Regions from separate parts of the Lelliottia sp. GFLA7 genome, predicted to be linked through region 2. Evidence: predicted binding sites of a transcription regulator. Region 2 holds the regulator's gene; each other region holds the start of a gene.
What was found. The regulator sigma-54, encoded in region 2, starts transcription at its own class of promoters, with help from an activator protein. The targets are predictions, from matches to a motif close to GTTGGCACANNTTTCGCTNT.

Region 1: glnA (glutamate--ammonia ligase) is a predicted target of sigma-54. The motif match lies at 7,280-7,299, and genes of this name have one in related genera.
Region 3: glnK (P-II family nitrogen regulator) is a predicted target of sigma-54. The motif match lies at 6,547-6,566, and genes of this name have one in related genera.

What each region holds. Positions count from the first base shown of each region.
Region 1 covers NZ_JBWLAQ010000012.1:7,517-17,697, forward strand. Annotated here, with positions in the region: gene yihA (ribosome biogenesis GTP-binding protein YihA/YsxC) at 1-327, opposite strand, end outside; gene yihI (Der GTPase-activating protein YihI) at 903-1,418, shown strand; gene hemN (oxygen-independent coproporphyrinogen III oxidase) at 1,607-2,980, shown strand; gene glnG (nitrogen regulation protein NR(I)) at 3,021-4,433, opposite strand; gene glnL (nitrogen regulation protein NR(II)) at 4,444-5,493, opposite strand; gene glnA (glutamate--ammonia ligase) at 5,773-7,182, opposite strand; gene typA (ribosome-dependent GTPase TypA) at 7,572-9,395, shown strand; gene yihX (glucose-1-phosphatase) at 9,591-10,181, shown strand, end outside.
Region 2 covers NZ_JBWLAQ010000005.1:81,749-91,929, reverse strand. Annotated here, with positions in the region: gene mlaC (phospholipid-binding protein MlaC) at 1-273, opposite strand, end outside; gene mlaD (outer membrane lipid asymmetry maintenance protein MlaD) at 277-840, opposite strand; gene mlaE (lipid asymmetry maintenance ABC transporter permease subunit MlaE) at 845-1,627, opposite strand; gene mlaF (phospholipid ABC transporter ATP-binding protein MlaF) at 1,635-2,447, opposite strand; gene AC07RN_RS15370 (calcium/sodium antiporter) at 2,675-3,652, shown strand; gene kdsD (arabinose-5-phosphate isomerase KdsD) at 3,665-4,651, shown strand; gene kdsC (3-deoxy-manno-octulosonate-8-phosphatase KdsC) at 4,666-5,232, shown strand; gene lptC (LPS export ABC transporter periplasmic protein LptC) at 5,229-5,804, shown strand; gene lptA (lipopolysaccharide ABC transporter substrate-binding protein LptA) at 5,773-6,327, shown strand; gene lptB (LPS export ABC transporter ATP-binding protein) at 6,334-7,059, shown strand; gene rpoN (RNA polymerase factor sigma-54) at 7,107-8,540, shown strand; gene hpf (ribosome hibernation promoting factor) at 8,563-8,850, shown strand; gene ptsN (PTS IIA-like nitrogen regulatory protein PtsN) at 8,933-9,424, shown strand; gene rapZ (RNase adapter RapZ) at 9,470-10,181, shown strand, end outside.
Region 3 covers NZ_JBWLAQ010000001.1:1,048,839-1,059,019, reverse strand. Annotated here, with positions in the region: gene AC07RN_RS05115 (SgrR family transcriptional regulator) at 1-225, opposite strand, end outside; gene cof (HMP-PP phosphatase) at 327-1,145, shown strand; gene AC07RN_RS05105 (PLP-dependent cysteine synthase family protein) at 1,186-2,232, opposite strand; gene AC07RN_RS05100 (Lrp/AsnC family transcriptional regulator) at 2,349-2,807, shown strand; gene AC07RN_RS05095 (SmdA family multidrug ABC transporter permease/ATP-binding protein) at 2,850-4,622, shown strand; gene AC07RN_RS05090 (SmdB family multidrug efflux ABC transporter permease/ATP-binding protein) at 4,615-6,396, shown strand; gene glnK (P-II family nitrogen regulator) at 6,619-6,957, shown strand; gene amtB (ammonium transporter AmtB) at 6,993-8,279, shown strand; gene tesB (acyl-CoA thioesterase II) at 8,560-9,420, opposite strand; gene AC07RN_RS05070 (YbaY family lipoprotein) at 9,626-10,181, shown strand, end outside.

The sequences.
Region 1 (10,181 bases), on a different contig from region 2:
CAGGCACTGGCGTTTTTCAAGATATTCACCCAGGGCTTTTTGCCATTTGAGTTTTACCTCTTCTGGAACTTCCGCATAGCCGTAGCCGGGTAAATCAACCAGTCGCTTGCCTTCAGCCACTTCAAACAAGTTAATAAGCTGAGTACGCCCTGGGGTTTTTGAGGTACGCGCCAGGCTTCTCTGATTAGTCAGCGTATTGAGGGCGCTGGATTTCCCTGCATTAGAACGGCCCGCAAACGCCACTTCAATCCCGGTATCAGGGGGTAAGTGGCGAATATCAGGCGCACTGGTGACAAAATTCGTCTGTTGATAGTTCCAGTTAGTCACGTACTTGTCTCCAAAATTCTTATTCTGAAAGGGATTATACCTGAATGCAGGCAAAAGGCTTTCCCTTCGCGAATGCGGCGTACGTTAACACCTTCTCCATTGTGAGATATCCGCCATGATATCTATGGGACATTTCAGACTAATGCCAGGCTTTAAAATAACCAATCCATTTAAAATCAAAGAGTTGTTTTTAAGTATTTTTCCTAAAATCCTTTTTTGTACACTTTCGTTACTTGTCAGAAGAACTGAAAAAGGTAAAGTAGCACCCACGGCGAGGATGCCATCAGGATTATGACTTAAGGATGAGGGTCAGGAGCGCCAGGAGGCGAAGACTCAGGATTACAAGGACGACACGCCAGGAGGCGTTTAAAAGGGAAATGGAACCGTATCACGGATGATTGCGCTAAAGGATAAACAGGGTTAGTTGTTGGCGAACAGGGATTGTAAAACCCGTTTAGGGTGGTGAGTCAGGAAAAAAGGCGACAGATTGCTCTGTCGCCTTTTTTCTTTGCTTGCTTTCTGCTAGATTTCGCCGCAATTCTATACTGAATAAAACGGCTTAAAGATAAGACATCATGAAAAAACCGACCTCTGCAGCGGGCGCGAAACGCCCGACAAAAGCGCACCGCAAAACACGTGAAGAACTGAATCAGGAAGCACGCGATCGCAAACGTGTTAAAAAGCACAGTGGGCATTCTGCGGGGAGCCGTGCGAATGGTAGCAGTGCATCAGGTTCTGCTGCACAAAACAGCAAACAGAAAGATCCACGCATTGGCAGTAAAACGCCAATTCCACTGGGCGTGACGGACACCCCAGTCGTCAAGCAGCACAAACCCAAGAGCGAGAAACCTATGCTTTCACCGCAGGCTGAGCTGGATATGCTGGAGAATGATGAGCGCCTGGACGCGCTGCTGGAACGCCTTGAAGCAGGCGAAAAACTGAATGCTGATGAGCAGAAATGGGTCGATGCCAAACTAGACCGTATTGATGAACTGATGCAGCAGCTCGGTCTTTCTTATGAAGATGATGAAGACGACGAAGAAGAAGAGAAGCAAGACGACATGATGCGTCTTCTGAAAGGTGGAAACTAACATTTGCACCCGGCAGGCTCTATCGTCCTGCTTATAACCCTTCCGGTTATATGTTATCTGGTGTGGTTATTCGTTAAACTACGGCGGTTGTCGCGGCGACAGAGGTTGTTGCGCACCCGAATGATGACCCGCAATGGGGTAAAAACGGGCCGCCGTATACGAATGCGACACCATCGGAAGGAGTGAACATGTCTGTACTGAGCATCGACTGGGATCTGGCCCTGATCCAAAAATATAACTATTCCGGGCCGCGTTATACCTCATATCCGACTGCGCTGGAGTTTGCCGAAACGTTCAGTGAGGCTGATTTTCAGCAAGCCGTGGTGCGTTATCCTGAGCGCCCGCTTTCGCTGTATGTTCACATCCCTTTTTGCCACAAGCTCTGCTATTTCTGCGGCTGTAATAAGATCGTGACTCGCCAGCAGCATAAAGCCGACCACTATCTTGATGCCCTTGAGCAGGAAATTCTGCACCGCGCACCGCTTTTTGCTGGCCGTCACGTTAGCCAGCTGCACTGGGGCGGCGGTACGCCGACCTATCTGAATAAAGCACAAATCAGCCGCCTGATGGATCTGCTGCGGGCAAACTTCCGGTTCGATGCTGATGCCGAAATTTCTATTGAAGTCGATCCGCGTGAAATTGAACTGGATGTCGTCGATCACCTGCGCGCCGAAGGCTTCAACCGTCTGAGTATGGGGGTCCAGGACTTCAACAAAGAGGTCCAGCGTCTGGTTAACCGCGAGCAGGATGAAGATTTTATTTTTGCTCTCCTGAACCATGCTCGCGAAATTGGTTTTACCTCAACCAATATTGACCTGATTTATGGCCTGCCGAAGCAGACGCCTGAAAGCTTTGCCTTCACCCTTAAACGTGTGGCAGAGCTGAATCCCGATCGCCTGAGTGTCTTTAACTATGCGCATCTGCCAACGCTGTTTGCGGCGCAACGTAAAATCAAAGATGCTGACCTGCCGTCTGCGCAGCAGAAGCTCGATATCCTGCAAGAAACCATCACGTCATTGACGGAAACTGGCTATCAGTTTATCGGTATGGATCACTTTGCCCGCCCGGATGATGAGCTGGCCATCGCCCAACGCGAAGGCGTGCTGCATCGTAATTTCCAGGGCTACACCACTCAGGGCGACAGCGATTTACTGGGCATGGGCGTATCCGCCATCAGTATGATCGGCGACTGCTATGCGCAAAACCAGAAAGAGCTGAAGCAGTATTATCAGCAGGTGGATGACATCGGGAACGCGCTGTGGCGCGGGATTGCTTTAACGCGTGACGATTGTATTCGCCGCGACGTTATTAAGGCGCTTATCTGTAATTTCCGCCTCGATTTTGAGCCAGTAGAAGCGCAATGGGATCTTAACTTTTCTGATTATTTTGCCGAAGATTTGAAGCTGATCGCCCCGCTGGCGAAAGATGGGCTGGTGGATGTGACGGATAAAGCGATTCAGGTGACGCCGAAAGGGCGCTTATTAATTCGTAATATCTGCATGTGTTTTGACGCCTATCTGCGCCAGAAGGCACGACTGCAGCAGTTCTCAAGAGTCATTTAAGCAATAAACCGGAGGCACAAGCCTCCGGTTTGAACTTTACTTATTCCATTCCTAACTCTTTCAGCTTACGCGTCAGGGTATTTCGCCCCCAACCTAGCAGTCGAGCCGCTTCCTGTTTGTGCCCTTGAGTGTGGCGAAGTGCGGTCGTCAGCAACGTACGCTCCATCTCTGGCTGTGCCTCTGACAATAAATTTTGATGACCGGAACGCAGCGCGCGATCCGCCCATTGCGCCAGAAGCGTTGCCCAGCTATCGGGCAATGACTGCCCGTTGCTGCTCTCTGGGGCTGTCGCTTCAAACAACTCACTCGGTAAATCCTGGATCAACACTTCCTGACCGGCAGCCATCACGGTGAGCCAGCGGCAGGTGTTTTCAAGCTGGCGCACGTTTCCGGGCCAGGCGAGACGAGTTAATGCAGCATCGGTCTCCGGATGCAGGAGTTTGGCTTCCACACCCAATTCGCGGGCAGCAACCTGCAAAAAGTGGCGTGCCAGACGGGGAATATCTTCACGGCGCTCGCGCAGCGGCGGCAGATGAACGCGGATAACGTTCAGGCGGTGGAACAAATCCTCACGGAATTTGCCTTCCTGAACGCGTTGCTCCAGGTTCTGGTGCGTCGCGGCGATAATACGCACGTCCACTTTCACCGGCGCATAACCGCCGACGCGATAGAACTGACCATCGGCCAGTACGCGCAACAGACGAGTCTGCACATCCATCGGCATATCACCGATTTCATCAAGGAACAGCGTCCCGCCATCGGCTTGCTCAAAGCGCCCCTGACGAACGGTGTTCGCACCGGTAAAGGCCCCTTTCTCGTGACCAAACAGTTCCGACTCGATCAAGTCTTTTGGAATCGCCGCCATATTCAGCGCGATAAACGGCGCTTTCGCACGCGGACTGTGGCGGTGCAGGGCGTGGGCAACCAGCTCTTTACCGGTCCCGGACTCACCATTAATCAAAACGCTGATGGATGAGCGCGATAAACGCCCAATGATGCGAAACACGTCCTGCATGGCAGGCGCTTCGCCAATAATATCGGTCGTTGGCCCAAACACTGGCGCATTGCGCGGCTGTTGCTGTTCCTGATAATGACTGATCGCGCGCTCAACCAGCGCTACCGCTTCGTCGATATCAAACGGCTTGGGTAAATAATCAAATGCACCCTGCTGGTACGCGCTCACGGCCGCATCCAGATCGGAATGTGCGGTCATTATGATGACCGGCAACATCGGGTGGCGCTGCTTGATTTGCTTCAGTAACGCAAGCCCGTCCATTCCCGGCATGCGAATATCAGAAAGCAGCACGTCCGGGGTTTTGGTGATGAGCGCGTCAAGCACTTCGCTACCGCTTTCAAAGGTGGTGCAGTTTAATCCTGCTCCGGTAAGCGCGCGTTCGAGCACCCAGCGAATGGAACTATCATCATCGACTACCCAGACTATCCCTCGTTGCATCGTCGTCACCTTATTTTTTTATTGGCAGGTAAACCGAAAACTCGGTATGACCCGGCCAACTGGTAAATTCAATTTTGCCGGAGTGTTGATCGATCAAATTGCGGGCAATGGACAACCCAAGCCCGGTGCCGCCTTCACGGCCGCTCACCATCGGGTAGAAAAGCGTATCTTGAAGGTGCGATGGAATACCCGGCCCGTTGTCTTCAACGTCGATTCTCGCCGCCAGGCGATAGCGCACGCCGTGTAGTGTCAGCTGGAATGCCGTGCGGGTACGTAAAACAATTTCGCCGCCTTCGGGGCCTAACGCCTGAAGAGCATTGCGCACGATGTTCAGCAGAACTTGCTCAACCTGGTCGGGATCGTGCGGTAATTCCGGCAGGCTCGGATCGTAATCGCGAATCAGTTTGACGTTAGGTGGGAGCTCCATCGACACCAACTTCACGACCCGCTCCGCCACTTTATGAATACTTTCCGTTACGTGCATACCCGGCTGCTGCGGCCCAAGTAAACGGTCAACCAGATTGCGCAGGCGGTCGGCCTGTTCAATGATGACGTTGGTATATTCCGCCAGCGCAGGGTCTGGCAGCGCCTTGGTCAACAGCTGTGCTGCACCGCGTAAACCGCCTAATGGGTTTTTGATTTCGTGGGCAAGGCCTCTCACCAGATCGCGTGCAGCAATCTGCTGTGCATGCTGAAGCTGTTCCTGGCTGAGCCGACGCAGATTATCCATCGGCGCCATTTCCAGTAAAATCAGGCCGTCCGGCAAGCGTTGCGCCGTTAACGAGAGAATATGCGAGCGTCCGTCGATAACCAGGGTCACTTCGTTGTCGGTAAACCCCTGACCGGCAGCCAAACTTTCCTGCATCAACGCGATATTCAGTGAAAAATAACTCAACAGTTCCGGTAAAGGTGTGCCGAATAATTTGCGTGAGCTTTGGGCGAGCAACTGCTGCGCCGCAGGGTTGGCGTAATGGACCGCCAGCTCATCATCGACAAGTAAGATACTGTTGATTAAAGAATTGAGGATCTGCCCAGCATCGGGCAGCGCGCCAGTTGCCATTCAGCAGTCTCCTGGAGTAGGTGCACTAATTTAGTGCAGTATAGCTTTTTCGTCGTGAAAAGCGCGTCAGATCAGTCTGTTGGTGGAGAAAAAAGCCCATCCGAAGATGGGCTGAAAGTTTCCACGGCAACAAAAATCTTCTCGCGTCTTTCTCGCCACCACTGCGTTGGCAACCTTCGTTAACCCCGGCCACATAGCTGTCTATGCCCCGGAGATTTACTCAGTTGCCGCCTTGCTGCGACAAGAAATCCGCCGAATAGGGTTTTCTTTAATGCTGACTTAAACGCTGTAGTACAGCTCGAACTCAACCGGGTGCGGAGTCATGCGTACGCGGTCGTTCTCTTCGATACGCAGGCCGATGTAAGCATCGATTGCATCGTCAGTGAACACACCACCCGCCGTCAGGAACTCACGGTCGGCGTCCAGCGCGTTCAGTGCTTCTTCCAGAGAGCCTGCAACCTGTGGGATCTCTTTCGCTTCTTCTGGCGGCAGGTCATACAGGTTTTTATCCATGGCTTCGCCAGGATGGATCTTGTTCTTAATGCCGTCCAGACCCGCCATCAGCAGTGCTGCGAAGCACAGGTATGGGTTAGCGGCTGGATCCGGGAAGCGCACTTCGATACGACGTGCTTTCGGAGATGCCACCACTGGGATACGGATAGACGCAGAACGGTTACGCGCGGAGTAAGCCAGCATAACAGGGGCTTCATAACCTGGGACCAGACGCTTGTAGGAGTTGGTCGTTGGGTTTGCCAGGGCGTTGATTGCTTTAGCGTGCTTGATAACACCGCCGATGTAGAACAGCGCTTGCTCAGACAGACCCGCATATTTGTCACCAGAGAACAGGTTTACGCCGTTCTTGGACAGGGACATGTGGCAGTGCATACCGGAACCGTTGTCGCCAAACATTGGTTTTGGCATAAAGGTCGCAGTTTTACCGAAGCGGTGAGCAACGTTGTGCACCACATATTTGTAGATCTGAATTTCATCCGCTTTTTTGGTCATGGTGTTAAAGCGGGTTGCGATTTCGTTCTGGCCCGCCGTCGCCACTTCGTGGTGGTGAGCTTCAACCACCAGGCCCATCTCTTCCATGATCAGACACATGGTAGAACGGATGTCCTGTGAAGAATCGACCGGAGGAACCGGGAAGTAACCGCCTTTCACGCCAGGACGGTGACCTTTGTTACCGCCTTCGTATTTGGTGGAGGAGTTCCATGCGCCTTCGATATCATCGATAGCCACGTGGGAACCGGAAATGGACGCACCAAAACGAATGTCGTCGAACAGGAAGAATTCTGGCTCTGGCCCAAACAGAACGGTGTCTGCAATGCCAGTAGAGCGCAGGTACTCTTCAGCGCGTTTAGCGATGGAGCGTGGGTCGCGATCGTAGCCCTGCAGCGTGCCTGGCTCAAGAATGTCGCAACGGATAATCAGGGTAGACTCTTCGTAGAACGGGTCAATGAGCGCAGTCGTTGAATCTGGCATCAGCACCATGTCGGATTCGTTAATGCCTTTCCAGCCACCGATAGAGGAGCCGTCAAACATTTTGCCTTCTTCGAAGAATTCGGCATTTACCTGGTGAGCAGGAATTGTGACGTGCTGTTCTTTGCCTTTGGTATCGGTGAAGCGCAGATCAACAAACTTCACTTCATGTTCGTTCAGCATCGTCAAAACGTGTTCAGCGGACATACTTAACTCTCCCGGATTGGTCATTGTCGTCGTGGTAACGAGGTCTTCAATTCTGTGTAAGGCTGGCGTTGTCGCCATCTTTTTGCCGTATTTTTATAAAGCGAAATCTGTGCCAACTTTCAAATTACCCCCAAAAGGCGCTATCATGCACACCATAGTGCAAACGACCTGCACCACGAACGTCACATTGCACCATTATAGTGCTTCGATGTGAACATTGAGCACCATAATGGTGCGATTTCCGTTAAAGTGCACTTTTTACGCTGCGTGAAAGCGATCACAAAGCAACTCTGCAATACTTGTTTGCGGAGGATGTTTGTGATCCTGTTTAGTCCTGCGATTAATCCGTGTACAATAACGCGCTATTTCTAAATGCCTGAGGCAAAGTTGTGATCGAAAATCTGCGTAATATCGCCATCATCGCGCACGTTGACCATGGTAAAACTACCCTGGTTGACAAGCTGCTACAGCAATCCGGTACGTTCAGCAATGATCGTGCGGAAGCCACCGAACGCGTGATGGACTCCAACGATTTGGAGAAAGAGCGTGGGATTACCATCCTCGCTAAAAACACCGCTATCAAATGGAATGACTACCGTATCAACATCGTTGATACCCCAGGGCACGCCGACTTCGGTGGTGAAGTTGAACGTGTAATGTCCATGGTAGACTCCGTTCTGCTGGTCGTTGACGCAATGGATGGCCCAATGCCGCAGACGCGCTTCGTAACCAAAAAGGCATTTGCCCATGGTTTGAAGCCAATCGTGGTTATCAACAAAGTTGACCGTCCTGGCGCGCGTCCTGACTGGGTTGTGGATCAGGTCTTCGACCTGTTCGTAAACCTGGATGCAAGCGACGAGCAACTCGACTTCCCAATCATCTATGCATCAGCATTGATGGGTATCGCGGGCAACGAACACACTGATATGGCGGAAGACATGACCCCGCTGTACCAGGCTATCGTTGACCACGTTAAAGCACCGAGCGTTGATCTTGACGGTCCGTTCCAGATGCAAATCTCCCAGCTGGATTACAACAACTACGTTGGCGTAATCGGCATCGGTCGTATCAAACGTGGCCGTGTGAAACCTAACCAGCAGATCACTCTGATCGACAGCGAAGGTAAAACACGTAACGGTAAAGTCGGTAAAGTACTGACTCACCTCGGTCTGGAGCGTATTGAATCCACCGAAGCTGAAGCGGGCGATATCATCGCGATCACCGGTCTGGGCGAACTGAACATCTCCGACACCCTTTGCGATCCGCAAAATGTCGAAGCGCTGCCAGCGCTGTCTGTTGATGAACCAACAGTTACCATGTTCTTCAACGTCAACACCTCTCCGTTCTGTGGCAAAGAAGGTAAATATGTTACCTCTCGTCAGATTCTTGACCGCCTGAACAAAGAGCTGGTGCACAACGTGGCACTGCGTGTTGAAGAAACCGAAGATGCGGACGCGTTCCGTGTATCCGGTCGTGGTGAGCTGCACCTGTCCGTTCTTATCGAAAACATGCGTCGTGAAGGCTTCGAACTGGCTGTGTCCCGTCCGAAAGTTATCAACCGTATGATCGACGGCCGTTTGCAAGAGCCGTTCGAGAACGTGACGCTGGACATCGAAGAACAGCACCAGGGTTCTGTGATGCAGGCAATGGGCGAGCGTAAGGGCGATGTCAAAGACATGATCCCTGACGGCAAAGGCCGTATTCGTCTGGATTACCTGATCCCGGCACGTGGCCTGATCGGCTTCCGTACCGAGTTCATGACCATGACGTCTGGTACTGGTCTGCTGTACTCCACGTTCAGCCACTACGATGACGTTAAACCGGGTGAAATCGGCCAGCGCCAGAACGGCGTGCTGATCTCTAACGGCCAGGGTAAAGCAGTTGCGTTCGCACTGTTCAGCCTGCAGGATCGCGGTAAGCTGTTCCTGGGTCACGGTGCAGAAGTTTACGAAGGCCAGATCATCGGTATTCACAGTCGTTCTAACGACCTGACTGTAAACTGCCTGACCGGTAAGAAACTGACCAACATGCGTGCTTCCGGTACTGACGAAGCGACCACGCTGGTTCCAGCACTGAAAATGTCTCTTGAGCAGGCTCTGGAATTTATCGATGACGACGAACTGGTAGAAGTGACTCCTACCTCCGTACGTATCCGTAAACGTCACCTGACTGAGAACGACCGTAAACGTGCGGGCCGTGGCAGCAAAGACTAATACGACTCCTTTTTAAGGATGCGTAGTCCGGGCTAAGCGAAAGTGATACCCGGCAAAAAAAGCCGCTGAGTTTCAGCGGCTTTTTTATTGGCACCCATTCAGACCCCCTCCTATGCGCTAAGCTGAACCTGACGCATAGCCAAAGCTTATCTTTCCCGCTACAGTTATTTCTTCACGGCGCAAAGGGAGATAAACATGCTTTATATCTTTGACTTAGGAAATGTCATCGTTGATATCGATTTCAATCGGGTGCTGGGCGCATGGAGCGATTTCAGCCGCGTGCCGCTGGCGACGCTCAAACAGAACTTCGCAATGGGCGAGGCGTTTCATCAGCACGAGCGCGGTGAAATCAGCGATGAGGCCTTCGCAGAAGCGATGTGCCATGAAATGGTTTTGCCGCTGAGCTACGAGCAATTTTCCCACGGCTGGCAGGCGGTCTTTGTGGCGATACGTCCGGATGTTGTCGACATCATGCACAAACTGCGCGAGCATGGGCATCGCGTGGTAGTCCTGTCCAATACCAACCGTCTTCACACCACTTTCTGGCCGGAGGAATATCCGGAGATCTGCGCAGCAGCCGATAAAATTTACCTTTCCCAGGAGATGGGCATGCGTAAACCGGAAGCGCGAATTTACCAGGCCGTCTTGCAGGCCGAAGGTTTCTCCGCCGCCGATGCGGTCTTTTTTGACGACAACGCCGATAATATTGAGGGTGCTAACCAGTTGGGTATCACCTCAATTTTGGTGACCGGGAAAGAGACGATACCGAATTATTTTGCGAAGCAG
Region 2 (10,181 bases):
ATCACGCTGCGCAGGCGTGGCATCTTTGTAATAACGGCCCAGAACTAACGCACCCGCATATTTCACCTGCACGTAGGGCAACAGCTCTTGATCAACCACATCACGGAGATAATCCGGATTGGAACGAATTTTTGATTGCTCATTTTTGAGGCGGTCAAACGTCTTCTTCGCCGCTTCGTCCATCTGTTTATAAGGATTGGCCTGATCCGCTGCATAGGCGGCACTCAGTGGGGCAATCACCAGCATGGCAACCATCAATAGTCGTTTAATCATCAATTACTTCTCCTGAGATGAATGGGTTGCGCCAGGGGTCGGAGCAACATCAGTTTGGCCTTCGCTCTTTGCAGAGGCATCGTCAGTGGTTTTGGCGTCCCCTTTGTTGCTGTAAAGGAACTGACCAATCATGTCTTCGAGCACCATCGCAGATTTGGTATCCTGGATTACGCCGCCATCTTTAAGGATAGACGTTCCCAGTTCTGGGTCTTCAAAGCCGACGTTTAACGCCAGATATTGTTCACCCAACAGACCGGAAGTACGGATGGAGAGCGAGCTGGTGTCCGGAATGTGGTTGTAGCGCTCTTCGATCTCCATTTCTACCCGCGGCAGATAGGTTTTTTCATCGAGAGTAATGTCCGCTACTCGGCCAATCACAACGCCGCCGATACGAACCGGTGAACGCGCCTTCAGGCCCCCGATATTATCGAATGTCGCATAGAGACGATAAGTGGGTTCAGTCCGAATTGAGGTGATGTCCGCCGCGCGGAGGCAAATAAACAGTGCAGCCAACAGCGCCAGCACAAGAAACACACCTACCCAAATTTCACTTTTTCTTGTTTGCATGAACTCAATTCCCAAACATCAGTGCGGTGAGCACAAAATCCAGACCCAGTACGGCCAGCGACGAATGAACTACAGTGCGCGTTGTCGCGCGACTAATCCCTTCAGAGGTCGGTATCGCATCGTAACCATTGAACAACGCAATCCAGGTAACCGTGAACGCAAAGACCACGCTTTTAATCAGGCAGTTCACGAGATCCATACGCAGATCAACCGCATCCTGCATCGCGGACCAGAAGAAGCCCGCGTCAATGCCTTTCCACTGCACGCCCACCAGCGAACCGCCCCAAATTCCGACGGCCACAAACAGAATAGTCAGCAGAGGTAGCGAGATCACACCCGCCCAAAAACGCGGAGAGATAACACGACGCAGAGGATCAACCGCCATCATTTCCATGCTGGAAAGCTGTTCCGTTGCGCGCATCAAACCAATTTCTGCAGTTAACGCAGAACCCGCGCGTCCGGCAAAAAGCAGCGCCGCAACAACCGGTCCAAGTTCGCGCAACAGAGAAAGAGCCACCAGCATACCGAGGCTGGTTTCAGCGCTGTACGTCGTTAGAACAAGGTAGCCTTGCAGCCCAAGAACCATACCGATAAACAAACCGGACACGATAATAATGAGCATCGACAGTACGCCGACATTATAGAGCTGGCGTACCAGCAATGGCGCATGCTTGCGAAATTCCGGCTTGCCTACCAGCGCATTGAACAACATCAACCCGGCACGCCCGAACGTCCTGATGGTTTTTATGCCACGGTGTCCCAGAGCGGCCAACGCATTTAACAGCATCAGTGGCTTAACTCCCTATTCCCAATAAATCTTGATGATAATCACACGCGGGATAGCGGAACGGCACAGGGCCATCCGCAATACCGTCCAGGAACTGTCGAACCCGTGGATCGCAGTTATTCTGCAATTCTTGAGCCCCCCCGTGCGCCACAATTTTTTTATCCGCCACAATGTAAGCGTAATCCGCAATGCTCAGCACTTCGGGGACATCATGAGAGACCACAACGCAGGTGACGCCGAGTGCACTGTTAAGTTCTGAAATCAGCTTAACCAGCACGCCCATGGTAATAGGGTCCTGGCCGACGAAAGGTTCGTCGAACATGATCAAATCGGGTTCCAGCGCGATAGCACGCGCCAGCGCCGCACGCCGCGCCATTCCGCCAGACAGCTCAGAAGGCATCAGCTTGGCAGCGCCACGCAGCCCCACCGCTTCAAGCTTCATCATGACCGTCGTTTTCAGTAGTTCAGGGGACAAATGCGTATGTTCACGCAGCGGATACGCCACGTTATCAAAGACGTTCATATCGGTGAATAACGCACCCGACTGAAACAACATACTCATGCGCTTACGCACGGTGTAGAGGCGCGTTCGCGACATCTCAGGCACATTTTCGCCGTCAAAAAGAATTTCGCCGCTGTCTGGCGGGATCTGTCCACCGATCAGACGCAGCAGCGTTGTTTTGCCGATGCCGGATGGTCCCATGATCGCAGTGATCTTGCCACGCGGCACCGTCAATGTAATGTCTTCGAAGATCAATCGGTTGCCGCGGGAGAAGCTGACGTCACGGACATCGACTAAATTCGCCATTGTTTGGCTCATTTAAAATTCCTTTCTTTCCCTTTGAGGTTAAGCATGGCGCTTAATTCAGCCTTAAACCCGACATTTTTGCAGAATATTGCCTGTACAGGTTAGCGAAAGCTGGCATTTGTTTTACTTTTCCGACGCATAAAGTCAAAATTAGAGAATCGTTACGTCTACAGACTGCATGCGGCGCCAGAGATTCATTCTCAGTGGACCGGCGAGTATACCTGAATAAAGGATTTTTGATGCTTTTAGCAACGGCACTGTTAATAATCGGTTTACTGTTAGTGGTCTACAGTGCTGACCGCCTGGTTTTTGCAGCATCCATCCTGTGTCGGCTTTTTGGCATACCGCCCCTTATCATCGGGATGACCGTGGTGAGTGTCGGAACATCGCTTCCAGAAATTATCGTCTCTGCTTCAGCGTCTCTTCATGGTCAGGTTGACCTCGCGATTGGGACGGCAATTGGCTCTAACATCGTCAATATATTATTGATCCTCGGCCTCGCCGCGCTGATGCATCCATTTCGCGTGCATTCTGATGTTCTGCGCCGCGAATTGCCGCTAATGTTAATTGTCAGCCTGCTGGCAGGTTACGTGCTTTATGACGGGCAACTCACGCTGGATGACGGCATCCTGCTCATTGCGCTGGCGGTCATCTGGCTGCTGTATATCGTTAAAATTGCGCGTCTGGCGGAAAAGCAGGGAAATGACAGCCTGACGCGTGAGCAAGTTGCGGAACTGCCTCGCGAAGGCACCCTGCCCGTCGCCCTGCTGTGGCTGGGCATCGCGCTGATTATCATGCCAATGGCCACGCGTATGGTCGTTGACAATGCCACCGTACTGGCCAATTTCTACGCCATCAGTGAGCTCACTATCGGCCTGACTGTGATTGCGATTGGCACCAGTTTGCCAGAACTGGCTACCGCCGTTGCCGGCGCACGTAAAGGCGAAGGTGATATGGCGATTGGCAATATCATTGGCTCCAATATCTTTAACATCGCTATCGTGATGGGTTTACCGGCGCTGATTGCGCCAGGGGCATTTAATCCGCTGGCCTTCTCGCGCGATTACGGGGTGATGCTCATTGTCAGTATCATTTTCGCCCTGCTGTGCTGGCGACGTAAACAACAAATTGGCAAAGGCGCGGGTGCTTTGCTGACGGGTGGTTTTATCGTATGGATGGCGATGCTGTACTGGCTGTCGCCTCTTCTCTCTGGGTAAACGGAACGCATTATGTCGCAAATAGAATTGCAACCGGGTTTTGACTTTCAAAAAGCAGGCAAAGAAGTTCTGGAGATTGAACGTGAAGGTCTGGCGCAGTTAGATCAATACATTAATCAGGATTTCAGCCTTGCGTGCGAGAAAATATTCTCCTGCGCGGGCAAAGTCGTGGTGATGGGCATGGGCAAATCGGGTCATATTGGGCGCAAAATGGCCGCGACGTTCGCCAGTACCGGAACATCCTCATTCTTCGTTCATCCCGGTGAAGCCGCTCATGGCGATCTCGGAATGGTGACGCCGCAGGACATCGTTATCGCCCTGTCGAATTCGGGTGAGTCCAACGAGATTCTGGCGCTGATTCCCGTGCTGAAACGACTCCACGTCCCGCTCATTTGCATGACCAGCCGACCAGAAAGCACGATGGCGCGCGCGGCCGATGTTCATTTATGCGTGAAAGTGCCGAAAGAAGCTTGCCCACTCGGCCTTGCGCCGACCTCCAGCACGACCGCTGCGCTGGTGATGGGAGATGCCCTCGCCGTTGCGCTTCTTGAAGCACGAGGCTTCACGCCAGAAGATTTCGCGCTCTCTCATCCTGGCGGTGCGCTGGGACGTAAGCTACTGCTGCGGGTAAATGATATTATGCATACGGGCGCAGAGATCCCTCGCGTCAGTAAAGATGCCCCGCTGCGCGACGCCTTGCTGGAAATTACGCGTAAAAATCTCGGCATGACGGTGATTTGCGACGACCAGATGAATATCGAAGGGATCTTCACTGATGGCGATTTACGCCGTGTGTTTGATATGGGCGTTGATGTCCGCACGCTGGGTATCGCCGACGTAATGACGCCAGGCGGCATCAGAGTCCGTCCCGCCACGCTGGCAGTCGAAGTTTTGAACCTAATGCAGTCCCGTCATATTACCGCCGTCATGGTTGCCGATGGCGACCAACTGCTGGGTGTGGTACATATGCATGATCTTCTGCGCGCAGGCGTAGTGTAATGAAGGATAAGACAATGAGTAATGCGGGTGCATCCCTTGCAACCTGTTATGGTCCGGTAAGCACGCAAATGATGACGCAGGCGGAAAAGATTCGTCTGCTGATTCTGGATGTAGATGGCGTTCTTTCCGATGGCTTGATTTTTATGGGCAATAACGGCGAAGAGCTGAAAGCATTTAACGTGCGCGACGGTTACGGCATTCGTTGTGCGCTCACATCCGGGATAGAAGTTGCCATTATCACCGGGCGTAAGGCTAAACTGGTAGAAGATCGCTGTGAGACATTGGGCATCACCCATCTGTATCAGGGCCAGTCTGACAAAATGGTCGCTTTCAGAGATTTACTGGCGAAACTGGCCATCGCACCTGAGAATGTGGCCTATGTCGGGGACGACCTGATTGACTGGCCGGTGATGGCTGAAGTGGGGTTAAGTATCGCCGTCGCCGATGCACATCCTCTGCTGATCCCGCGCGCGGACTATGTCACCCGGATCAACGGGGGGCGCGGTGCCGTTCGCGAGGTGTGCGATTTGTTATTGCTGGCACAGGGCAAGCTTGATGAGGCCAAAGGGCAATCGATATGAGTAAAACCAGACGTTGGGTTATCATTCTGCTTTCACTGGCCGTGTTGATATTGATTGGCGTGAATCTCGCTGACAATGACGATGCGCCAGCAGAAGTGGTCGCCACTAACGATCCGACCTATAAGAGCGATCACAGCGACACGGTGGTTTACAGCCCGGAAGGCGCGCTGAACTATCGCTTAATTGCCCAGCACGTTGAGTATTTTTCCGATGAAGGTATCTCGTGGTTTACTCAGCCGGTCATGACCACGTTTGACACCAATAAGGTGCCGACCTGGTCGATCAAATCTGACAGAGCAAAATTGACAAATGACCGTATGCTTTATCTGTACGGTCACGTAGAAGTGAACGCCCTGACCGCTGACTCTCAACTACGCAAAATTACGACAGATAATGCGCAGATCAACCTGGTGACTCAGGATGTGACGTCGCAAGATCTGGTGACGTTATACGGCACTACATTTAATTCCAGCGGTTTGAGAATGCGCGGGAACTTACGCAGCAAAAACGCCGAGCTGATTGAAAAGGTTAGAACCTCATATGAAATTCAAAATAAACAAACTCAGCCTTAATTTTGTTATCGCCAGCGCGCTGCTGGCCGCCAGTCTCCCTGCCCTTGCGGTGACAGGAGATACTGAGCAACCTATTCATATCGAGTCTGACACTCAGTCACTTGATATGCAGGGGAACGTTGTGACCTTCACGGGCAACGTCGTGATGACGCAGGGCACCATCAAAATCAATGCCGATAAAGTGGTTGTCACCCGTCCTGGCGGTGAACAAGGCAAAGAAATTATTGATGGCTACGGCAATCCGGCAACGTTCTATCAAATGCAGGATAACGGTAAGCCGGTTAAAGGCCACGCCTCGCACATGCACTATGAGCTGGCGAAGGACCTTGTCATCCTGACCGGCAATGCTTATCTAGAGCAGTTGGACAGCAACATCACCGGCGATAAGATCACTTATCTGGTGAAAGAGCAGAAAATGCAGGCATCCAGCGAGAAAGGTAAGCGCGTGACAACCGTACTGGTTCCGTCTCAGCTGCAGGACAAAGGGAAAACCCAGGCTCCCGCACAGAAAAAGAGTAACTAATTCGTTATGGCAACATTAACTGCAAAAAACCTCGCCAAAGCCTATAAAGGCCGCCGCGTCGTGGAAGATGTCAGTCTGACCGTTAACTCCGGCGAAATTGTTGGCCTGTTGGGTCCTAACGGTGCAGGTAAAACCACCACCTTTTACATGGTGGTTGGCATTGTTCCGCGCGATGCGGGCAACATCATCATTGATGATGAAGACATTAGCCTGCTGCCGCTGCACGCTCGCGCGCGTCGCGGGATTGGCTATCTGCCGCAGGAGGCGTCTATTTTCCGCCGTCTAAGCGTGTTCGACAATCTGATGGCCGTCCTGCAAATCCGTGACGATTTGACCGCTGAGCAGCGTCAGGATCGCGCCAACGAATTGATGGAAGAGTTCCATATCGAACACCTGCGCGACAGCCTCGGCCAGGCACTTTCGGGGGGTGAACGCCGCCGAGTAGAAATTGCTCGTGCCCTGGCAGCCAATCCGAAATTTATCCTTCTGGATGAACCATTTGCAGGCGTCGACCCCATCTCCGTTATCGACATTAAACGCATTATCGAACATCTGCGCGACAGCGGTCTCGGTGTGCTGATTACCGACCACAACGTGCGTGAAACGCTGGCCGTTTGTGAGCGCGCGTATATCGTCAGCCAGGGTCATTTAATTGCTCACGGCACGCCACTCGAAATCCTCGAAGATGAACATGTTAAGCGCGTGTACCTTGGGGAAGACTTCAGACTCTGATAGGGTAGAGGTTAAGTTACGCAGGACCGGAGAAAAACGCCCTGAACATGAAGCAAGGTTTGCAATTAAGGCTCAGCCAACAGTTGGCGATGACGCCACAGTTACAACAGGCGATCCGTCTGTTGCAACTGTCAACGTTAGAACTTCAGCAGGAACTGCAGCAAGCGCTGGACAGTAATCCACTGCTGGAGCAAACCGATCTTCATGAAGAGGTAGATACCCAGGAAAAGCAGGATACCGAAACGCTCGATACGGCAGATGCCCTTGAGCAAAAAGAGATGCCTGACGAGTTACCGCTAGATGCCAGCTGGGATGAAATTTACACCGCTGGAACCCCTTCCGGAACGCGCGCTGATTATCAGGATGATGAGTTACCGGTTTATCAGGGTGAGACCACGCAGTCGCTACAGGATTACCTGATGTGGCAGGTGGAGTTGACCCCTTTCACCGAAACCGATCGCGCGATTGCCACTTCCATTGTCGATGCCGTGGATGACACCGGGTATTTAACGGTGACCCTGGACGAAATTCTGGAAAGCATGGGTGATAGCGAAATCGAACTCGACGAGATCGAAGCCGTTCTCAAGCGCATTCAACGCTTTGACCCTGTCGGCGTCGCAGCAAAGGATCTGCGCGACTGTTTGCTGATCCAGCTTTCTCAGTTTGCAAAAGAGACGCCAAGACTCGACGAAGCGCGACTGATTATCAGCGAACATTTGGATTTGCTGGCGAATCATGATTTCCGCAGCCTGATGCGCGTGACGCGACTCAAAGAAGATGTACTGAAGGAAGCGGTGAATCTGATCCAGTCGCTCGATCCCCGGCCGGGGCAATCGATCCAAACCGGCGAACCCGAATATGTGATTCCTGACGTTCTGGTCCGAAAGCACAACGGTCTCTGGACCGTAGAACTCAATTCCGACAGCATTCCCCGCCTGCAAATCAACCAGCAATATGCTTCCATGTGCACCAGTGCGCGGAACGACTCCGACAATCAATATATTCGTAGCAATCTTCAGGAAGCGCGATGGCTGATCAAAAGCCTCGAAAGCCGAAATGATACGCTGCTACGCGTGAGTCGCTGCATTGTGGAACAGCAGCAAGGCTTTTTTGAGCAGGGCGAAGAATTTATGAAACCGATGGTTTTGGCAGATATTGCTCAAGCCGTTGAGATGCACGAATCGACCATTTCGCGTGTGACCACGCAGAAGTATCTGCACAGCCCGCGTGGTATTTTTGAGCTTAAGTATTTCTTCTCCAGTCATGTGAATACCGAAGGCGGCGGCGAAGCCTCGTCGACGGCAATTCGTGCTCTGGTTAAGAAGTTGATCGCCGCGGAAAACCCCGCGAAGCCACTGAGTGACAGTAAGTTAACCACCATGCTGTCCGATCAGGGTATCATGGTGGCACGTCGTACTGTTGCGAAGTATCGAGAGTCTTTATCCATTCCGCCGTCTAACCAGCGTAAACAACTGGTTTGACACAACCGATAAGGAAGACACTATGCAGCTCAACATCACAGGACACAATGTCGAAATCACTGAGGCTTTACGCGACTTTTTGAATACAAAATTCGCCAAGCTGGAGCAGTATTTCGAGAGGATCAATCAGGTCTACATTGTGTTGAAAGTGGAGAAAGTGACTCATATCTCGGACGCAACCCTGCACATAAACGGGGGCGAAATCCATGCCAGTGCGGAAGGGCAAGACATGTACGCGGCTATCGACGGCTTGATTGACAAACTTGCGCGACAGCTTAATAAACATAAAGATAAACTGAAACAACACTAATTGTCCGAGCAGTTAACGGGTGCAGGGCGGCCTGTTGTGATACACAACAGGCCATTTGTACAGTTAGCGCTTAGGTGAAATTATGATGAACAACGATTCCGGTCTTCAATTAAGTCATGTCCTTAACCAGGAATGTACCCGCAGTGGCGTTCACTGCCAGAGCAAAAAGCGCGCTCTGGAAATCATCAGTGAACTGGCCGCAAAACAGTTAAGCCTGCCACCTCAGGTGGTGTTTGAGGCCATTCTGACCCGTGAAAAAATGGGCAGTACCGGTATCGGCAATGGTATTGCCATTCCGCATGGCAAGCTGGAGGAGGACACACTGCGCGCCGTGGGCGTCTTTGTCCAACTGGAAACGCCGATCGCTTTTGATGCGATCGATAACCAGCCCGTCGATCTGCTTTTCGCTCTGCTGGTGCCTGCTGACCAGACCAAAACCCATTTGCATACGCTTTCGCTTGTGGCCAAGCGTCTGGCAGATAAAACAATTTGCCGCCGTCTGCGCGCAGCTCAAAGTGATGAGGAACTGTATCAAATTATCACCGAAGCGGAAGGCAATCAGGATGATGCGTAACCACAAGATGGCCTCCACATCTGCAGGCGCGAGGAGAAACGGAACATGGTGCTGATGATCGTCAGCGGTCGTTCGGGCTCGGGGAAATCCGTGGCCCTTCGAGCACTCGAAGATATGGGTTTTTATTGCGTCGATAACCTTCCGGTCGTGCTGCTACCAGAACTGGCGCGTACGCTAGCTGACAGACAAATTTCAGCTGCCGTCAGCATCGACGTCCGTAATATGCCGGAATCGCCGGAAGTCTTTGAGCAGGCGATGAGCAGCCTGCCAGAAACCTTCACTCCGCAATTGCTGTTCCTGGATGCCGATCGCAACACGCTGATTCGTCGCTACAGTGATACCCGACGTTTGCATCCGCTTTCCAGCAAAAATCTCTCCCTTGAGAGCGCTATCGACGAAGAGAGCGATTTGCTGGAGCCGCTGCGTTCCCGTGCCGATTTGATTGTCGACACCTCCGAGATGTCGGTTCATGAACTGGCCGAAATGCTGCGCACCCGCTTGCTGGGCAAACGTGAGCGTGAGCTCACCATGGTATTCGAATCGTTTGGCTTCAAACACGGGATCCCTATCGATGCGGATTATGTGTTTGACGTGCGCTTCCTACCCAACCCGCACTGGGACCCTAAACTGCGCCCAATGACCGGTCTGGATAAGCCTGTCGCAGCATTCCTCGACAGACATACAGAAGTTCACAATTTTATATACCAGACGCGAAGCTACCTTGAGCTATGGTTACCTATGCTGGAAACCAACAACC
Region 3 (10,181 bases), on a different contig from region 2:
CGAGTCTGGCGAAACGTGGAAGGTCAGCTCCCCTCGTTTGCCGCGCCCGGATTGCGCTCGCCAGCTTAGCCAACCGGCATCCTGTGCCTGTCGCAACAGCGTTCGTACATGCCGTTCGCTGCAAAAGCAGCGGCTGGCAAGTTCGTTTACCGTAATGTGTTGAGTGGCACCCGCAGACGGTTGCCACAGTCGTTGATATTGGTTGAGACGATTTAGCTGGCGCATATTAAACCCGGAACAATTATTGTCATCTTTTCACTATTACTTCCGTATATCTCAGGCAATACTGAACCACAAGATAATCCCATCACATTTCAGGAGTCATCATGGCGCGGCTTGCAGCATTTGATATGGACGGCACGCTTTTAATGCCGGACCACAGCTTAGGGGATAAAACTCTGAGCACGCTGAAGCGCCTGCATGATCGTGATATCACGCTGACGTTTGCCACCGGTCGTCATGTGTTGGAGATGCGCCATTTGCTGGGGGCGCTTTCGTTAGATGCGTTTCTGATAACCGGCAATGGCACACGCATTCACTCTGTCGAAGGTGAGGTATTACACCGTCAGGATCTCGATCCTGACGTCGCAGATTTAGTTCTGCACAGTACCTGGGAGACCGAGGCGAGTATTCACGTCTTCAATGATACGGGTTGGTTAACGGGCAAAGAGATCCCTGAGCTGCTGCATGCCCATGTTTACAGCGGATTTCGCTATCAGCTGACAGACTTGCGCCGTATTCCCTCGCACTCGGTGACGAAAATTTGTTTCTGCGGCGATCACGACGATCTCTGCCGCCTGCGCATTCAGCTTAACGATGCGTTAGGCCGCCGCGCGCATCTCACGTTTTCGGCGATGGATTGTCTGGAGGTGCTGCCCGTGGGATGTAACAAAGGCTCCGCCCTGGCAGTGCTGAGCGACCACCTGGGCTTAACCCTGCAGGATTGTATGGCGTTTGGCGACGCCATGAACGACCGCGAAATGCTGGGAAGCGTGGGTCGCGGTCTGATTATGGGGAATGCGATGCCGCAGCTTATGGCGGAGCTATCCCATCTACCGGTTATCGGGCATTGCCGTAACGAAGCGGTGTCCCATTTTTTGACACATTGGCTGGATCAACCAAACCTCCCGTATTCCCCCGAATAGTGAGACCCTTCCAGCAAGCCAGACCGAGGTCTGGCTTTTTTTATTTCAGCATCTGCGCGATCTGCGCTTTCCACGGCTCAATATCCCCGATATGGGTTTTCACCCACTCTGCGTTGTAATAGGTGTCGAGATAGCGCTCGCCGCTGTCGCACAGCAGGGTAACGATAGAACCGGTGCGGCCTTCCTCGCGCATCCGTGAAGCCAGGTGCAGAACGCCCCACATATTGGTCCCGGTTGACGCGCCCACTTTGCGGCCAAGCTGCGTTTCCAGCCAGTGTGCCGTCGCCACGCTTGCCGCATCTGGCACACGCAACATCTCATCGACGACATCAGGAATGAAAGAAGGCTCTACGCGCGGGCGGCCAATCCCTTCGATTTTGCTGCCCACTGGGCTGCGAAGCGTGGCATCGCGGCTCTGCCAGTAATCCATAAACACAGAATTCTGCGGATCAACCACCATCAGTTGAGTGTCATAGCCCTGGCAGCGTATATAGCGGCCAATCGTCGCCGAGGTGCCGCCCGTCCCGGCGCTCATGACGATATACGACGGCTGGGGGTGCGGCTCATTGTTCATCTGACGGAAAATACTGTCAGCAATGTTGTTGTTCCCGCGCCAGTCGGTCGCACGCTCGGCAAACGTAAACTGGTCCATATAGTGACCGTTCAGCTCACGGGCGAGCATTTCCGAGGCGGCGTAAATCTCGCAGGCGCTTTCCACAAAGTGGCAGCGGCCGCCGTAGAATTCGATCTGTTCGATTTTGCGTTTCGCGGTACAGGAGGGCATCACGGCGATAAACGGCAGGCCAAGCAGGCGCGCGAAATAGGCTTCTGACACGGCCGTTGAACCCGATGACGATTCAATGATCGTTGTGCCTTCTTTGATCCAGCCGTTGCACAAACCATACAAAAACAGCGATCGCGCCAGACGATGCTTGAGGCTGCCCGTAGGGTGAGTACTTTCATCTTTTAGATAGAGCTGAATGCCTGCAAAACCCGGCAGCGCGAGGCGAATCAGATGCGTATCCGCCGAACGTTGATAATCTGCATTGATCTCGCTAATCGCATGTTTGACCCAAGAGCTATTCATCGTAGGAATCCGTTTGTCATTTTGTGCCCAGCATAGCGAATAGCACGGAAAAAATTGTTGCTATCTGGCCTTTAAAATAGAATGTCAGGAGAAAAATATTCTCTGTGAGGTGGGGTATGTTAGATAAAATTGACCGCAAGCTGCTCTCTTTGCTGCAAAAGGACTGCACCCTCTCTTTGCAGGCACTCGCTGATGCCGTTAATCTGACCACCACGCCCTGCTGGAAACGACTCAAACGTCTCGAAGATGACGGCGTTTTACTGGGCCGAGTGGCCCTGCTGGATCCCGAAAAACTGGGGCTTGGACTGACCGCGTTTGTTCTGATAAAAACGCAGCATCACAGTAGCGACTGGTACTGCCGATTTGTCACCGAAGTCTCGGAGATGCCAGAGGTGCTCGGGTTCTGGCGCATGGCGGGTGAGTATGACTATCTGATGCGCGTCCAGGTGGCGGACATGAAACGCTATGATGATTTCTACAAACGGCTGGTCAACAGCGTACCGGGCCTCTCGGATGTCACCTCGAGTTTTGCCATGGAACAGATAAAATACACCACAGCTTTACCCATTGAATAACATCCGGACTTTGCCGGAACAATACCTTCAGGAATTTACCGCGTGCGATTATTTGCTCAATTAAGCTGGTACTTCCGCCGGGAGTGGCGACGCTATCTCGGCGCAGTAGCCCTGCTTATTATCATTGCCATTCTGCAACTGATTCCGCCCAAAGTGGTGGGATATGTGGTGGATGGCGTCACGGAACAACATTACACCACCGCACGGGTGATGATGTGGATCGGCACGCTGGTCCTGACCGCGGTGATTGTCTACCTGTTGCGCTACGTCTGGCGCGTGCTGCTGTTCGGTGCGTCCTATCAGTTGGCCGTCGAGCTGCGCGAGGATTTTTATCGCCAGTTGAGCCGTCAGCATCCTGAGTTTTACCTTCGCCATCGCACCGGCGATCTTATTGCGCGCGCCACCAACGACGTGGATCGCGTGGTCTTTGCCGCCGGGGAAGGCGTCTTAACGCTGGTGGATTCGCTGGTGATGGGCTGCGCGGTGCTGATTGTCATGTCGACGCAAATCAGCTGGCAGCTTACGCTGCTGGCGCTGTTGCCGATGCCGATTATGGCGCTGGCGATCAAGCGCTATGGCGACCAGCTGCACGAGCGTTTCAAGCTGGCGCAGGCGGCGTTCTCATCGCTGAACGACAGAACCCAGGAGAGCATGACCAGCATCCGGATGATCAAAGCCTTTGGTCTTGAGGATCGCCAGTCGGCGCTGTTTGCCGCAGATGCCGCGGACACCGGCGCGAAAAACCTGCGCGTGGCGCGGATTGACGCCCGGTTTGATCCCACGATTTATATCGCCATCGGTACGGCGAACCTGCTGGCGATCGGCGGCGGAAGCTGGATGGTCGTCAACGGCTCCATGACGCTCGGCCAACTGACCAGCTTTGCCATGTATCTTGGCCTGATGATTTGGCCGATGCTGGCGCTGGCGTGGATGTTTAACATTGTCGAACGCGGCAGCGCGGCGTACAGCCGTATTCGCGCGATGCTCGCCGAAGCGCCCGTCGTTAACGACGGCACCGAATCCGTCCCGGAAGGGCGTGGTGTGCTGGACGTGGCCATCCGTCAATTCACCTATCCGCAAACCGAAAAACCGACGCTTGAGAACGTGAACTTCACGCTGCGTCCGGGACAAATGCTGGGGATCTGCGGCCCGACAGGTGCGGGGAAAAGTACCGTATTGTCACTGATTCAGCGTCACTTTGATGTCACGCAGGGCGAGATTTGTTTTCACGATCTCCCGCTGACGCGTTTGCAGCTCGACGCCTGGCGCAGCCGCCTGGCGGTCGTCAGCCAAACGCCATTTTTGTTCTCCGATACGGTGGCGAACAATATTGCGTTGGGACATCCGAATGCGACACAAGAAGAGATTGAGCATGTGGCGCGGCTTGCCAGCGTCCACGACGATATTCTGCGCCTGCCGCAAGGTTATGAAACCGAAGTTGGCGAGCGCGGCGTGATGCTCTCCGGCGGGCAGAAACAGCGCATTTCCATTGCCCGCGCGTTACTGCTCAACGCCGAAATTTTGATTCTGGACGATGCCCTTTCTGCCGTTGATGGTCGGACGGAACACCAGATTTTGCACAACCTGCGCCAGTGGGGTGAGGGACGCACGGTGATCATCAGCGCTCACCGCTTATCGGCATTGACCGAAGCGAACGAAATTCTGGTGATGCAGCACGGGCATATCGCCCAGCGCGGACATCACGACCAGCTTGCCGAACAGGCGGGTTGGTATCGCGATATGTATCGCTATCAGCAGTTGGAAGCAGCGTTGAATGATGCGCCAGATCTGAATGAGGAGGCCACCGATGCGTAAATTCGTGCAACTTTGGCCGACGCTAAAACGTCTGCTGGCCTACGGTTCGCCATGGCGTAAACCGCTTTCTATTGCGGTCGTGATGCTGTGGATAGCGGCGATTGCCGAAGTCAGCGGTCCGCTGCTGATCAGCTATTTTATCGACAATATGGTCGCGAAAAGCTACATGCCATTGGGGCTGGTGGCCGGACTGGGTGTGGCCTATATCGGCCTGCAGCTGCTCGCCGCCTCGCTGCATTATGCGCAATCGCTGCTGTTTAACCAGGCGGCGGTTGGCGTTGTGCAGCAGCTACGTACGGACGTTATGGACGCCGCGCTGCGCCAGCCGCTGAGTGAATTCGATACCCAACCCGTCGGGCAGGTGATTTCGCGCGTCACCAATGACACCGAAGTGATCCGCGATCTGTACGTCACCGTCGTGGCCACGGTTCTGCGCAGCGCTGCATTGATTGGCGCTATGCTGGTGGCAATGTTCAGCCTCGAATGGCGCATGGCGCTGGTGGCGATCACTATTTTCCCGGCCGTGATGATTGTGATGGTGATTTATCAGCGCTACAGCACGCCTATTGTGCGTCGACTGCGCGCCTATCTCGCCGATATTAATGACGGCTTCAACGAAGTCATTAATGGTATGAGCGTGATTCAACAGTTCCGCCAGCAGGGGCGTTTTGGCGAGCGCATGGGCGAGGCGAGTCGCTCGCACTACATGGCGCGAATGCAAACGCTGCGTCTGGATGGCTTCCTGCTGCGTCCGCTCCTGAGCCTGTTTTCGGCGCTGGTGCTGTGTGGCCTGCTGATGCTGTTTGGTTTTGGCTCCGGCGGCACAATTGAAGTCGGCGTGCTATATGCGTTTATTAGCTATCTGGGGCGTCTCAACGAGCCGTTGATCGAGCTGACAACGCAGCAATCCATGCTGCAACAGGCGGTGGTGGCGGGTGAACGCGTATTTGAGCTGATGGATCGCCCACGTCAGACCTATGGCGATGATGAGCGTGAGCTGCAAAGCGGCTCAATTGCGATTGAAAATGTCTCCTTCGCCTATCGTGAGGATCGGCTGGTGCTTCAGGACATCAACCTTGAAATCCCGTCGCACAGCTTTGTGGCGCTGGTGGGGCACACGGGGAGTGGGAAGAGTACGCTCGCAAGCTTATTGATGGGCTACTATCCGCTGAGCCACGGCGAAATCCGCATTGATGGCCGACCGCTAGCCTCCCTGAGTCACAGCGTGCTGCGCAAAGGGGTCGCGATGGTGCAGCAGGATCCGGTGGTGATGGCCGACTCGTTCTTTGCCAACGTCACGCTGGGACGGCCTTTTACGGAAGAACAGGTCTGGGAAGTGCTGGAGAAAGTCCAGCTCGCCGATCTGGTTCGCGGTATGAACGATGGACTCTTCACGATGCTCGGTGAGCAGGGGAATACGCTTTCCGTCGGGCAGAAACAGCTGCTGGCGCTGGCGCGCGTGCTGATAGAGACGCCGCAGGTGCTGATTCTGGATGAAGCGACTGCCAGTATTGATTCGGGTACCGAGCAGGCCATTCAGCAGGCGCTGGCTGCCGTCAGAGAGCACACCACGCTTGTGGTGATTGCGCACCGCCTCTCGACGATTGTTGATGCGGACACCATTCTGGTGCTACATCGCGGGCAAGCCGTTGAGCGCGGGAATCACCGCCAGCTGCTGGAGGCCAAAGGGCGCTATTGGCAAATGTATCAGTTGCAGCTCGCCGGTGAAGAGCTGGCCGCCAGCACGCGTGAAGAGGAATCACTGAGCGCGTGATGCACCAGAATTAAGCACATCGCTAACAGGGATTTTCTGTTGGTGCAAAAATACAACGCATCATGCACTGTCATGGTGCGTTTTTTTTCGTTAAGACCAAAATCCTCCCTCGCTTCACCTCTCCAGCCTGATTTTGTCCTCTTTTTCAACTCTGGCACAGCGCTTGCAATATCTCTTTCGTAAGCGCTGCGGCCATTATTGAATTCTGACTGGAGGGGATCTATGAAGCTGGTTACGGTTGTCATCAAACCATTCAAACTCGAAGACGTGCGTGAAGCGTTGTCTTCAATGGGTATTCAGGGGCTGACGGTCACCGAAGTGAAAGGCTTTGGGCGTCAGAAGGGTCATGCGGAGCTCTATCGCGGAGCAGAATACAGCGTCAACTTCCTGCCTAAAGTGAAGATTGATGTGGCGATTGCTGACGATCAGCTTGATGAAGTGATTGATGTGGTCAGCAAAGCGGCCTACACCGGCAAAATTGGCGACGGCAAAATTTTCGTTGCCGAATTGCAGCGCGTCATTCGCATCCGTACGGGCGAAGCTGACGAAGCGGCACTGTAAGTAACTCCTGGCACACAGTGATAGGGATCGAGAAAATGAAGAAAACAACAATCAAACTGGCTCTGGGGTCTCTGGCACTGCTGCCGGGCCTGGCGATGGCAGCCCCTGCGGTGGCTGATAAAGCCGATAACGCTTTTATGATGATCTGCACCGCGCTGGTGCTGTTCATGACTATTCCGGGCATCGCGCTGTTCTACGGCGGCTTGATCCGCGGTAAAAACGTCCTGTCGATGCTGACCCAGGTTGCCGTGACGTTCGCGCTGGTCTGTGTGCTGTGGGTGGTTTACGGTTATTCACTCGCGTTCGGTGAAGGCAACGCCTTCTTCGGCAACTTTAACTGGGTGATGCTGAAAAATATTGAACTGACCGCCTTGATGGGCAGTTTCTATCAGTACATCCACGTCGCGTTCCAGGGGTCTTTCGCCGCGATTACGGTTGGCCTGATTGTCGGCGCACTAGCGGAACGTATTCGCTTCTCAGCGGTGCTAATTTTTGTGGTGGTGTGGCTGACGCTCTCTTACGTGCCAATTGCGCATATGGTCTGGGGCGGCGGTCTGCTGGCTTCCCATGGCGCGCTGGACTTTGCAGGCGGTACGGTTGTTCACATTAACGCCGCGGTAGCAGGCTTGGTGGGTGCATACCTTGTTGGCAAGCGTGTGGGCTTTGGCAAAGAAGCGTTCAAACCGCACAACCTGCCGATGGTCTTCACGGGCACTGCGATTCTGTACTTTGGCTGGTTTGGCTTCAACGCTGGCTCTGCGAGCGCCGCGAACGAAATCGCCGCTCTGGCCTTTGTGAACACCGTTGTCGCAACCGCGGGCGCAATCCTTTCATGGGTGTTGGGCGAGTGGGTGGTACGTGGTAAACCGTCTCTGCTGGGCGCGTGTTCCGGTGCGATTGCTGGTCTGGTCGGTATCACGCCAGCCTGTGGTTATGTGGGTGTAGGTGGAGCGCTGATCGTCGGTCTGGTTGCCGGTCTGGCTGGTCTGTGGGGCGTGACTGCACTGAAACGTGTTCTGCGTGTCGATGACCCTTGCGACGTGTTCGGTGTGCACGGCGTGTGCGGCATTGTTGGCTGCATCATGACCGGTATCTTTGCCTCGACGTCGCTGGGCGGTGTGGGTTATGCAGAAGGTGTCACCATGGGCCATCAGGTTCTGGTTCAGCTGGAAAGCATCGGCGTGACAATCGTTTGGTCTGGTGTCGTCGCCTTCATCGCATACAAACTTGCTGATATGACCGTGGGTCTGCGTGTACCGGAAGAGCAGGAACGCGAAGGTCTGGACGTCAACAGCCACGGCGAGAATGCGTATAACGCCTAATAAAAGCAAAACGGCAACTTCAGTTGCCGTTTTTTGTGTCTTCACCCTCTCCCGTGGGAGAGGGCTGGGGTGAGGGCATCAGACCGCACAAGGTCAAAGCAAAACGGCAACTTCAGTTGCCGTTTTTTGTGTCGTCACCCTCTCCCGTGGGAGAGGGCTGGGGTGAGGGCATCCGACCGCACAAGGTCAAAACAAAAAGGCAACGTCAGTTGCCTTTTTTAATGTTTGTTCCCTCTCCCACGGGAGAGGGCCAGGGTGAGGGCATCAGCCAGCTCCAGACTTAACCTCGATTTCGCATCACCCCTTCCTGCACCGTCGAGGCCACCAGAATGCCATCCTGAGTATAAAACTCGCCGCGCACAAAGCCGCGCGCGCTGGATGCCGACGTACTTTCCACGCTATACAGCAGCCATTCATTCATATCAAACGGGCGATGGAACCACATGGAGTGGTCGATAGTCGCCACCTGCATTCCCTTCTCCAGGAAGCCCACGCCGTGCGGCTGCAATGCCACCGGCAAGAAATTGAAATCAGAGGCATAGCCCAGCAAATATTGATGAACGCGAAGATCTTCCGGCATCGCGCCATTAGCGCGCATCCACACCTGACGCTTCGGCTCGGCGATATGGCCTTTCATCGGGTTGTGGAACTCGACCGGGCGGATTTCCAGTGGCTTATCACACAGGAATTTTTCTTTGACCTGCGGCGGCAACAAATGCGCCAGCGCACGCGCGATATCCGTTTCTGATTTCAGCTCATCAGGAGCAGGGGCGGACGGCATCGTTTTTTGATGCTCATATCCCGGCTCCGAGGCCTGGAATGAGGCCGTCATGTAAAAAATCGGTTTACCATTTTGAATGGCGGCCACGCGGCGGGCACTAAAACTGTTGCCGTCGCGAAGGACTTCTACATCATAAATAATCGGTTTTGCGCTGTCGCCGGGACGCAAAAAATAGCTGTGAAAAGAGTGCACCAGACGATCTTCGGGCACGGTCTCTTTGGCTGCGTAAAGCGCCTGACCCACGACCTGACCGCCGAAGACCTGGCGCAAGCCGAGATCTTCGCTCTGTCCGCGGAAGAGTCCTTCTTCAATTTTTTCCAGATTCAGTAATGTCAGCAGATTGTTCAGTGCTTGACTCATAGTCGTCCTCAATAAAGCGCCATCGCGAAAGGTACGCTGATTATAACGCAGAATGGCAAGTGGTCCGATGGGTGCAATAATCTGAATAACGAGGCGAAACCAGGCATAAATAAGTGATATGTGCCACACTTAGTCACGTTATGTTTTTGTTAACGACTTCGGGCGGGATCGATCCCGCTTGGGCATTGAAGATAAGGAGAACTCAATGAAACTCGTGCACATGTTAAGTGGTTTAGCGGTAGCGGTTGCTCTGTCTGCGTGTGCGGACAAAAGTGCAGACATTCAGACGCCAGCGCCAAACCCTAATGCGGCAGGGGCGACAACGCAGCCGACCATGCAGCAACCGAATGTTTCCGGTACGGTTTGGATCCGTCAGAAAGTGGCACTGCCGCCGGATGCCGTGTTGACCGTGACCCTGTCGGATGCTTCGCTGGCTGACGCACCGTCAAAAGTGCTGTCGCAGAAAGCGGTACGAACCGAAGGTAAACAGTCCCCGTTCAGCTTCGTGCTGCCCTTTAACCCGGCAGACATTCAGCCAAACGCGCGCATCTTGTTGAGCGCAGCGGTGACGGTTAATGACAAATTGGTGTTTATCACCGATACGGTTCAGCCGGTGATTAATCAGGGCGGGACAAAAGCCGATCTGACGCTGGTACCGGTTCAGCAGACAGCCGTTCCGATGCAGCAGGGCGGTGGTTCGGTAACAACCGTTCCGTCAACCTCACCAACGCAAGTTAATCCGTCTTCAGCGGTTCCTGCCC